2 regions of the Cytobacillus sp. OWB-43 genome follow, and region 2 is predicted to be linked to the other one. Evidence: riboswitches for the same ligand, from Rfam matches in the RefSeq annotation. Region 2 holds a riboswitch; the other holds the start of a gene.
The links. A riboswitch is a leader RNA that binds a small molecule or an ion and turns the genes downstream of it on or off. The one in region 2 is predicted to bind thiamine pyrophosphate.
Positions count from the first base shown of each region.

Region 1: it holds a riboswitch for thiamine pyrophosphate, as region 2 does, so the genes downstream of both, U9M49_RS17470 (3-oxoacyl-ACP reductase) here and U9M49_RS04430 (YkoF family thiamine/hydroxymethylpyrimidine-binding protein) in region 2, are expected to answer to the same signal.

Region 1 is NZ_JAYEFF010000005.1:140,223-144,869, forward strand. It holds gene U9M49_RS17460 (ABC1 kinase family protein) at 1-754, shown strand, start outside; gene U9M49_RS17465 (glycosyltransferase) at 872-2,407, shown strand; TPP riboswitch at 2,493-2,594, shown strand; gene U9M49_RS17470 (3-oxoacyl-ACP reductase) at 2,687-3,442, shown strand; gene U9M49_RS17475 (IclR family transcriptional regulator) at 3,665-4,426, opposite strand; gene U9M49_RS17480 (polysaccharide biosynthesis protein) at 4,624-4,647, opposite strand, start outside.
Region 2 is NZ_JAYEFF010000001.1:894,876-899,522, reverse strand. It holds gene U9M49_RS04440 (energy-coupling factor transporter ATPase) at 1-1,280, opposite strand, end outside; gene U9M49_RS04435 (ECF transporter S component) at 1,255-1,866, opposite strand; gene U9M49_RS04430 (YkoF family thiamine/hydroxymethylpyrimidine-binding protein) at 1,863-2,471, opposite strand; TPP riboswitch at 2,558-2,661, opposite strand; gene U9M49_RS04425 (TetR/AcrR family transcriptional regulator) at 2,868-3,437, opposite strand; gene U9M49_RS04420 (efflux RND transporter permease subunit) at 3,595-4,647, shown strand, end outside.

The DNA.
Region 1 (4,647 bases), on a different contig from region 2:
TATGGTTGGACGTTTAACTGAGGATATGAAAGAAAATTTAGCATCATTAATTATTGCCATGTTGCGGCAAAGTACCGATGGAGTCATTAAAGCCATCACTAAAATGGGTATTGTCCAAGATGATGTCGATGTTGAACTTTTAAAAATTGATGTTGATTTACTAAGAGAGAGATATTATGATATTCCGTTTAGTGAAATATCAATTGGCGAGGCAGTTAATGATTTGTTTTCCGTTGCCAATCAACATCATATACATATCCCAACAAACTTAACATTAGTGGGAAAAACATTGTTAACAATGGAAGGTATTGTTGAAAAACTTGACCCTAATATAAGCATATTAAAAATTGCTGAGCCTTTTGGTAGACGATTAATTATTAATAAATATCGACCTGATCATTTGGCGAAAGATTCGCTAGCTCATATCGGGGAGTATTTTGATATTCTAAAGGAAGCGCCGTATAATTTGAAAGATTTGATTGCCCTTATCAAAAAGGGAAAAATCCCGCTCGAACTGAATTTGCCAAACAGTGAAAAATTTCTAACGAGAATTGATCGTATCAGCAACCGGCTAGCATTTAGTATCGTGTTGCTAGCATTTTGCATTATAATGGTGGGTTTAATTATCGGTTCCGCCCTTGGCAGGCAATCATCTCTCCTATGGAATATACCAGCAGTAGAAATCGGCTTCGTCATTGCGATATTAATGTTCTTATTTCTTATATACACCATCATTAGAGCAGGGAGATTCTGACGACTCTCTGCTTTTTGTTTTGGGTAGAATTTTTCTGATTTCACTACACAAGCAATTCATGGTGAGAATATAGTGTAGAGAGGTGAACGGTTTTGTCAATAAACGTTAATGTTGCTTATGGTTAATACAAAAATTCTCATTGGCAGTCCAATTAATCAAGAACCCGATATTTTAAAAGAGTTTCTGCTATCCTTAGCCAATTTAAAAACGGATACAATGGAGATTCATTATCTTTTCATAGATGATAATCAGAATGAAGAATCAAGTAGACTACTACGTCATTTTGCCAAATGGAAGAAAGATGTTGCGATTTTATCCGCAAAAGAAGATAGTATCTATATTCGTACCGACTTTACCCATTTCTGGAATGATGCTCTCATCTGGAAGGTTGCTCGCTTCAAAGATATGCTTATTGAGCAGGCGAAATTTGAAGAATTTGATTATTTGTTTTTAATTGACTCTGATTTGCTTTTACACCCGAATACCCTTCATACACTTATTTCCACGAAAAAAGAAATTGTTTCAGAGGTATTTTGGACGGCTTGGCAAGAGGGGACAATTCCTTATCCGCAGGTGTGGTTAACAGATGAATATACCCACTGGAGACAGGCGGATGAAGGTGCCATAACAGACGAAGAAAAGGCCGTTCAAACCGAGGCTTTTATTCAACAGTTACAAACTCCAGGTGTTTATGAAGTAGGAGGATTAGGTGCGTGCACGCTAATTAGCAGGAAAGCTTTGTTAGCAGGTATTCATTTTAGTAAAATTAAAAATCTCAGTTTTTGGGGAGAAGATCGACATTTTTGTGTGAGAGCTGTGGCATTAGGACTGGATCTACATGTAGACACACATCTGCCAGCTTATCATATTTATCGTTCTTCTGACCTTACAGGCATACCCGCATTTAAAGAAAAATGTCAGTATGCTTATAGCGAACTACCTATTTATCCAGAAAAAGCAGAAAGCCATCAAATTCGCTTATCGATGATTGTGAAGAATGAAGAAGGTCGTTATTTACAAACGATGTTAAAGAAAGTAAAGCCATTTATCGATGAAGCTGTGATTATAGATGATGCTAGTACTGATCAGACTATATCGATTTTCTTGCAAGAACTAAAAGGTATGCCAATTAAATTGGTCAAGAATGCAAGCTCCCAGTTTGCCAATGAAGTGGAACTAAGAAAACAACAGTGGTTAGAAGCAACGAATGGTTTTTTAGGTTGGGTATTAAATCTTGACGCAGATGAATGGTTTGAGGAGAGTTTTATTGATTATATTGATGACTTTGTTAAACAGGATACTATCGACCTGTACTGTTTTAGACTGTATGATATGTGGGATGAAGACCATTATCGTGAAGATGAATACTGGCAAGCACATTTCTTATACCGTCCATTTCTAGCAAGAGTTAGATCAACCTTTCAGCCTGTCTGGAAAGAAACACCACAGCATTGTGGGAGATTTCCAGAAAACATCTTCCAACTTACCCACAGTTTATCCACAATACGAGTCAAGCATTTAGGCTGGGCAAAAGAAAAAGATCGATTAGAAAAATATGAGAGATATAAGCTGCTTGACCCGAATAGCCTCTATGGTAATGAGAAACAATATGAATCGATTCTAGATAAGAATCCCCGTTTAAAACAATGGTGAGAAACATAAAGCAAATGGTCAGTTTCGAAATGAACTTCGATTCATAGCTAGGAAACTATTTGTATGCTAAACTAAAAATAATTAAAAATTGTTGCAGGGGGACTCAGAAAATGAGTTGAGAAGGTTAAAACCTGACCCTTAGAACCTGTTCGTTAAGACGATCGTAGGGAGCATCTTCCAACTATATGCATATGTATGGTAGGCTCTCCATTTTCGGGGAGCCTTTTGTTTTGTTTCCCTGAACATTTTTAATTACATCTATTGAAAAGAGGGAATAGCGTGAGAGAAGAAGTCGTGTTAGTAACAGGAGCAAGTCGTGGATTAGGAGCTGCAATTGCTGAAAAGTTTGGTAAGGAGGGCTACAAAGTAGTCGTTAATTATTTTAATAATAAAGAAAAAGCAGATGCAGTAGTTGAAAAAATCGGACAAGATCGTGCATTTGCTATCCAAGCTGATGTAAGAGATCATCAAGCAGTAAAAGCAATGGTAGCAGACACAATTGCTCATTTTGGTCGCTTGGATATCGTTGTAAATAATGCATTAGTTCAATTTAAATTTGATCCTGTGGCACAGGCGAAAGTAGAGGAATTATCTTGGGCTAGCTATCAAACCCAGTTTGAAGGCGCGATAAAAGCAAGCTTAAATGTTGTTCAATCTGCTCTTCCGGCTCTAAAGGATTCACAGCAAGCCCGTGTGATTGGTATTGGCACGAATCTTTACCAGAACCCAGTCATTGCCTACCATGAATATACAACAGCCAAAGCGGCATTAATTGGCTTTACACGCAATATGGCCAAGGAGCTCGGACAGTATGATATTAATGTGAATATGGTTTCCGGTGGATTATTAGAAACAACGGATGCAAGTGCTGTTACTACCCCTGAGGTATTTGCGATTGTGGCTGATAACTCTGCTATCCGCCGTGTGACAAAACCAGAAGACGTAGCGGAAGCCGTTGTTTTCTTAGCCTCTCCAGGCGCTAGAGCGATTACGGGACAAAATCTAGTCGTTGATCATGGATTGACGATGAACTAAGATAAAAAAGGTCGTCATCTTTGTTTATGGCGGCCTTTTTCAATAAATGGACTTATTTTGTAGGTTGATAAATCAGTAAAGAGCTTATATCAGCAAATGTGAGACTAAGTCGAAGCTAAACTCCAATTTATTCGCAGAAAAGGATATTTTTAAAATAATAACTTAATTTTCTCACTAGTATTTTATTCTACTAGATGTTAAAACGGTCGATTGAACGTTCAATCAGTATTGTTCAATTTTTCCTTGTTTATATCGATAGCCAAACATAGAAGATGCTTGTAGGTGAAACTTCCGCAGTTGCTTGCTCATCGGATCCGATGCTTCCTTAGGCATCTTATCGTTAAATCCAACAACTGTCACTGCACCGAGTAATTGATTCTGGTAGTCTAGCAAAGGGACGGAAGCCGAAGAAATCGATGGAATTAAAGGTTCGGTAGCGAAGGAGATTTTCGATTGTTGAATCATTTGCCATTCTGCGTTATCGATCGCTTCCCCGTCTCCTAGCCAATCTTTTGTCAGTACTGGGTTTAAGAAACTTAAGAAAATCTTCCCTGCGGCAGATGTTGGTGGTAAGCTTCCGCCTAGTTGTGTACCAATATGAAGTGGTTCATTCGAATGACAAATCTTTGTCGTAATAGGTCCGTTGTTTGTCCATAATGAAAACGAAACGGTGCAGGAAGTAAGCGAAGAAAGTTCCTGCATATACGGAGTGATTGCATCGGCAATATCACGACTACCAAAGGCGGCTGTACCATATTGAATCAATTTGCTTCCAAGATAATACAGGTTTGTCCCTTTTTCACGATAGAGCATGTTCAATTGCGTAAGTGTATTTAAATATTTATATAAATTACTTTTCGTAATACCGGTTTCTTCTTGAATGGTTGAGAATTTCATTGGGGTATCTTTTTGATAGATTAATTCGATGATAGAAATGCCTATTTGCAAGGATTGTATCATCGTACTACTTTTTTGTATTTCCATGTATGTAACTCCTCAATATGCTAGTCATGTTGAATCCTAATTTATCAGAAACTACATCAAACAACAACCTTCCTTTAGAGGATTGGTAGGATATCCCTATAAATTCAGTATATATAAGAATAGTAAGTGAGTTGGCGATTATTAACTTGGTCAATGAAGGTGCTCAACTCACGAAAAATAGGGAGCGGTCAAATATATTAATTTAACCTTTTCCATTTTTT
Region 2 (4,647 bases):
TCAGGTTTGGAATGTAACATCGTTGCTACACTTAGCCTTCTTTTTTGGCCACCACTTAAGGAAAATGGATTTTTCCACTTATCAGATAAGAGATCAAAATCGGTTAATAAATGATGAACCATTCTTTCTGTTTCTTCTCTAGAATAGCCACTTAGCTTGATACCAAAACACACTTCATCGTATACAGTTTGGTTAATAAATTGATGCTCAGGATTTTGAAATACATAGCCCATATTCTTATACAATTCGTTTTCATGCCAATTACTTAATGGAGTGTTTAAAAAATCGATTGAGCCTGATACGGGCTTAATTAATTTGGCTATTAACTGTAATAAAGTAGATTTACCAGCACCATTTTCGCCAACTATTGCGCAAAAGTCCCCTTCTTTGATTGAAAAGGAAAGTTCATTTAGGATTTGCTTATTTTTATAGTTAAATTGTATATCTTTAAGATTGACGATTACTTCTGTACTTTCTTTCTCACTTGATGGTCGACTAGGCATTTTCCTATTTTCATACCTTTTAGGAACTCTTATACGATTCTTCGTCAACTTATGTAAATGATTTTGAAAACCTTCCTTCGGCGTACTATCTAAAAGTATTTCTCCTTTTTTATTAAGCGCAACCAACCGATGAGCGTATGGTTCCCAGTCATCGATTTCGTGTTCAATTACAAGCAAACCAAATCTTTGTTGTTTTTGAATCTTAATAATTGTCTCGATAAACTCTAGGCTAGATATCGGATCTAAATTTGCTGTAGGTTCATCTAAAATTAAGTATTGAGGGTCCATTAAAAGGATAGAAGCTAGCGCAACCTTTTGTTTTTGTCCTCCTGAAAGATGGTGAATGTTATGTTTCATATATTGTGATAATCCTACAATATCTAGCACATGTTCTATTCTTTGTTTCATTTGGCATCTGGGAATAGACAAGTTTTCTAACACAAATGCTAATTCATCTTCTACACGAACCATGCAAAACTGACTTTCTGGATCTTGAAAGACAATGCCTATTTCTTGGTTTATTACTCCTTTAGGGTAGGAGGAGATATTTCTCCCTTTATATAAAAGGTCCCCTGAAGTAAAACCTTCAACCGCCTCAGGATATAGACCATTTAAACATAGTGTCAGTGTACTTTTGCCAGAACCACTTGCTCCAAGTAATAAAGTCACTTCCTCTGCATATAACTTACAGCTTACATTATTTACAGAAGGTTCATCGTGTTTATCAAAGGAAAATGAGAAAGAGTCTAATTCAAAAATTGGTTGATGATTTTCCATGCCTTGCTAGTACCTCCTTCCCAATAGGGTACCCATTTAAAACACCAGTTTTCGCTAGTTGATCTGCTAATATTTTTCCTAAATAACCAGCAATGATAGCTCCACTTAAGAGACGTATAACAAACATTGTCATAATAAGCCAGGATTCATAGGCATGAAAACCTGATACAAAGAAATGGTAAGGAAAACTAATAAATGCAGCGCTGACACCTGAAAAAACGAGAATACGAGGTTGATAATTTTTCCATTTTGTCAGAGCAAAAGCGATTTCCGCCCCTAATCCTTGCACCATCCCTGAAAGAATTAAAGTGGGTCCAGATGTTGAGCCGACAAGTACTTCGGTAATAGCAGCAATGGTTTCTGCTGTAAAAGCAACGCCTGGCTTTCTGATAATGTAAGCAGCTATTATGGATACAATAAACCATATGCCATAAATCAATTCATAACCAATGGGTCCAAATCCAAACGGGGTAAGGATGGCAACAAGAACTTTACCGACCCCAAAAAACCCTAAATAAATAAAGCCAAATACGACACCCAGGACTGACATGAGAACAATATCTTTCAGACGCCATGATTTTATCATGAGACTTTCACTTCTTTAGCTTTTCCAGTAGGGCTGTTAGCTGATAATGTGAATGTCATTGTCACATGAGATACATCTTGCTTGGTCTGATCGAAAACGTTCTGTAACAAGTTAAAAATATCATTCACCTTGCCATCAAGCCTTGTGGCATAATGGCTATGGCTAACGTTTACTTCAGTCTCCTTGGACCAATCAATTTGCTCATAAATTTTTTCCATATAATCTTCCCTCCCTAAGGGATAGAGGGCAAATTTACAACCTGCAAGCTGGTCTATTTCTTTTGTATCATCCTTGTTCAAGGCAATGTCAGATTCGTCCATGTATACATCTGCTGCTGAATCTCCTGGACAACCAATCGAAAAGGTACCACTCATAGCGATGTGTTCTCCTGTTTTAGCTGCGTGTAAAAAGATTGCCTTCACTACATCAAAAACATGAATTTGCTTACCACGGATACAAGTAGATACATCATCAGTTTCTGACCACACCTTTGACATATTCACTTCTTTAAGGGCAAATAAGATGATGTCCACATACCTCTCACTCATTGGAGAAAGCGTAAACTGACAACCTACGATACTACTTGTTCCACATAATTGATTCATATAAAAATCTCCTTTTAACATTTTTTGAACAAAAAAAACTGCACCCCGATGGAATGCAGTTTGGCTATGCAGAAAAAAAGAGAATACACTGACCAACTGCACTTCCCCACGCTAGTATTATCTAGATCGGGTTATAAGGGTCAGGCAATTGCCTTCTCAGCCATTAAATATAGCTCCCCTAGCGCATTCGATATATTTTATTTGTTCGTCTATCCTATCATAAGCAAAAAATCATTATCTGTAAACCAATACTTGTCAATTGATAATGTAGTAGAGATAAATACAATTTATTAATTGATACGTAAATGATGCAAAAGAGTAAGGAATACAGTTTAAATCCCAATATAGTAGAGGTGAATAAAATATTGATGTGAAGAATGTTGATATATTCGCATACTATTTAGAATGAAGAATAACCCGATTACTAATTTCAGTAATAATGGTTGTCATTTCTTCCGGAGATTCTTTCATCCCATTCATTAACCATTTTTCAATTACATAAATACATCCACTAATTACAAAGTAAATCATATATTTTGATTTATCTATATTTATGACCTGCGGATCTTCCTTTAAACTATTAATAATGATTGATTGTGCAGTATCAATCACTCTCGTTTGAAAAGCTTTGTTACCATGGTCACTAAATAAAACAAGAAAATCAGCACTTCGTTTATAAACATAATCTAATAAATACTTCGTCATTGCAAAAGTTTCATTTGTCTCATTATGGTTGTACTGTTTTAAAGTGACCTGTAATTCTAACAAAATCTCATCTTCAATATGCTGAAGTAAATCAAATTGATCACGATAATGGCTATAAAAAGTAGAACGATTGATATCTGCTTTTTGACATAATTCTTTAATGGTAATGGATGAAATTATCTTTTCTCTTAATAATTCCATTAAACTTTCCTTTAACACCATACGAGTATATTGTTTCCGACGATCCAATTTTTTGTTCATCATGCCACCCTCACTTTTTTAGAGAAATCCAACAAAGTACGCTTAAATGTTGGATGTAAAACATTTTTTACACAACTGTTTGTTGTTTATCTAACACAGTGGTATGTATAATGTTACTGTAAAAGAATTTCAACATCAAGAAGTGGGGAAACCAATAATGATTGAGTTTATTATTCGTTATAAAAAATCTGTAACCATCATTTTCTTTTTGTTATCAGTGCTTTCTGCTATTGGATTTCTGTTTGTGAATGTTAATTATAATATGAAAGATTATATCCCAGCAGAAGCTGAATCTACCGTTGCTTTAGAAGTGATGGAAGATGAGTTTACTAGTGGCATTCCAAATACAAGCGTAATGGTTGAGAATGTCACAATCCAAGAAGCGCTCGTTATTAAAGAGAAATTAAATAAGGTTCAAGGTGTAACTGATGTGATGTGGTTAGATGATGCGATGGACATAAGAACACCAATAGAAACCGGAGACCAAGGCACAATAGAAAATTACTACAAAAATAATCACGCTCTTTATTCTGTCACCATTGAGAGTGGCAAAGAGGTCGAAGCAACAGAAGATATATATCAAATAATTGGTGAGAAGGGATCACTTATTGGCGAAGCTGCAAATACAGCTACGCAGCAGAAAATGACAGGGCAAGAAACGTTACTCGCTGCAGGGATACTTATTCCCATTATTATCATTATACTAGTTCTCTCGACAAACTCTTGGGTCGAACCGCTCTTTTTCTTAACGGCTATCGGTGTTTCGGTAATTATTAATTTAGGGAGTAATGTTTTTATAGGAGAAGTGTCCTTTGTGACACAATCAGTTGCACCAATTTTGCAGCTAGCTGTTTCCTTGGATTACGCTATCTTTTTATTACATAGTTTTCAAGATTATCGTAAACAAGGGCATGAGCCAAATCAAGCTATGAAACTAGCTATGAAAGAATCGTTTAGTGTCATTGCCTCGAGCGCATCTACAACTCTATTTGGATTTATTGCATTATTGTTTATGGATTTTGAGATTGGATCAGACCTAGGTTTAAACCTTGTTAAAGGAATAATTTTAAGTTTTATAAGTGTGATGGTATTCCTTCCAGCACTTACATTATTATTCCATCATTGGATTGAAAAAACACAGCACAAATCATTAATACCAAATTTTAAAGGTATTGGAAAAAAAACATTAAAGTTAAGGTTTCCAGTCTTG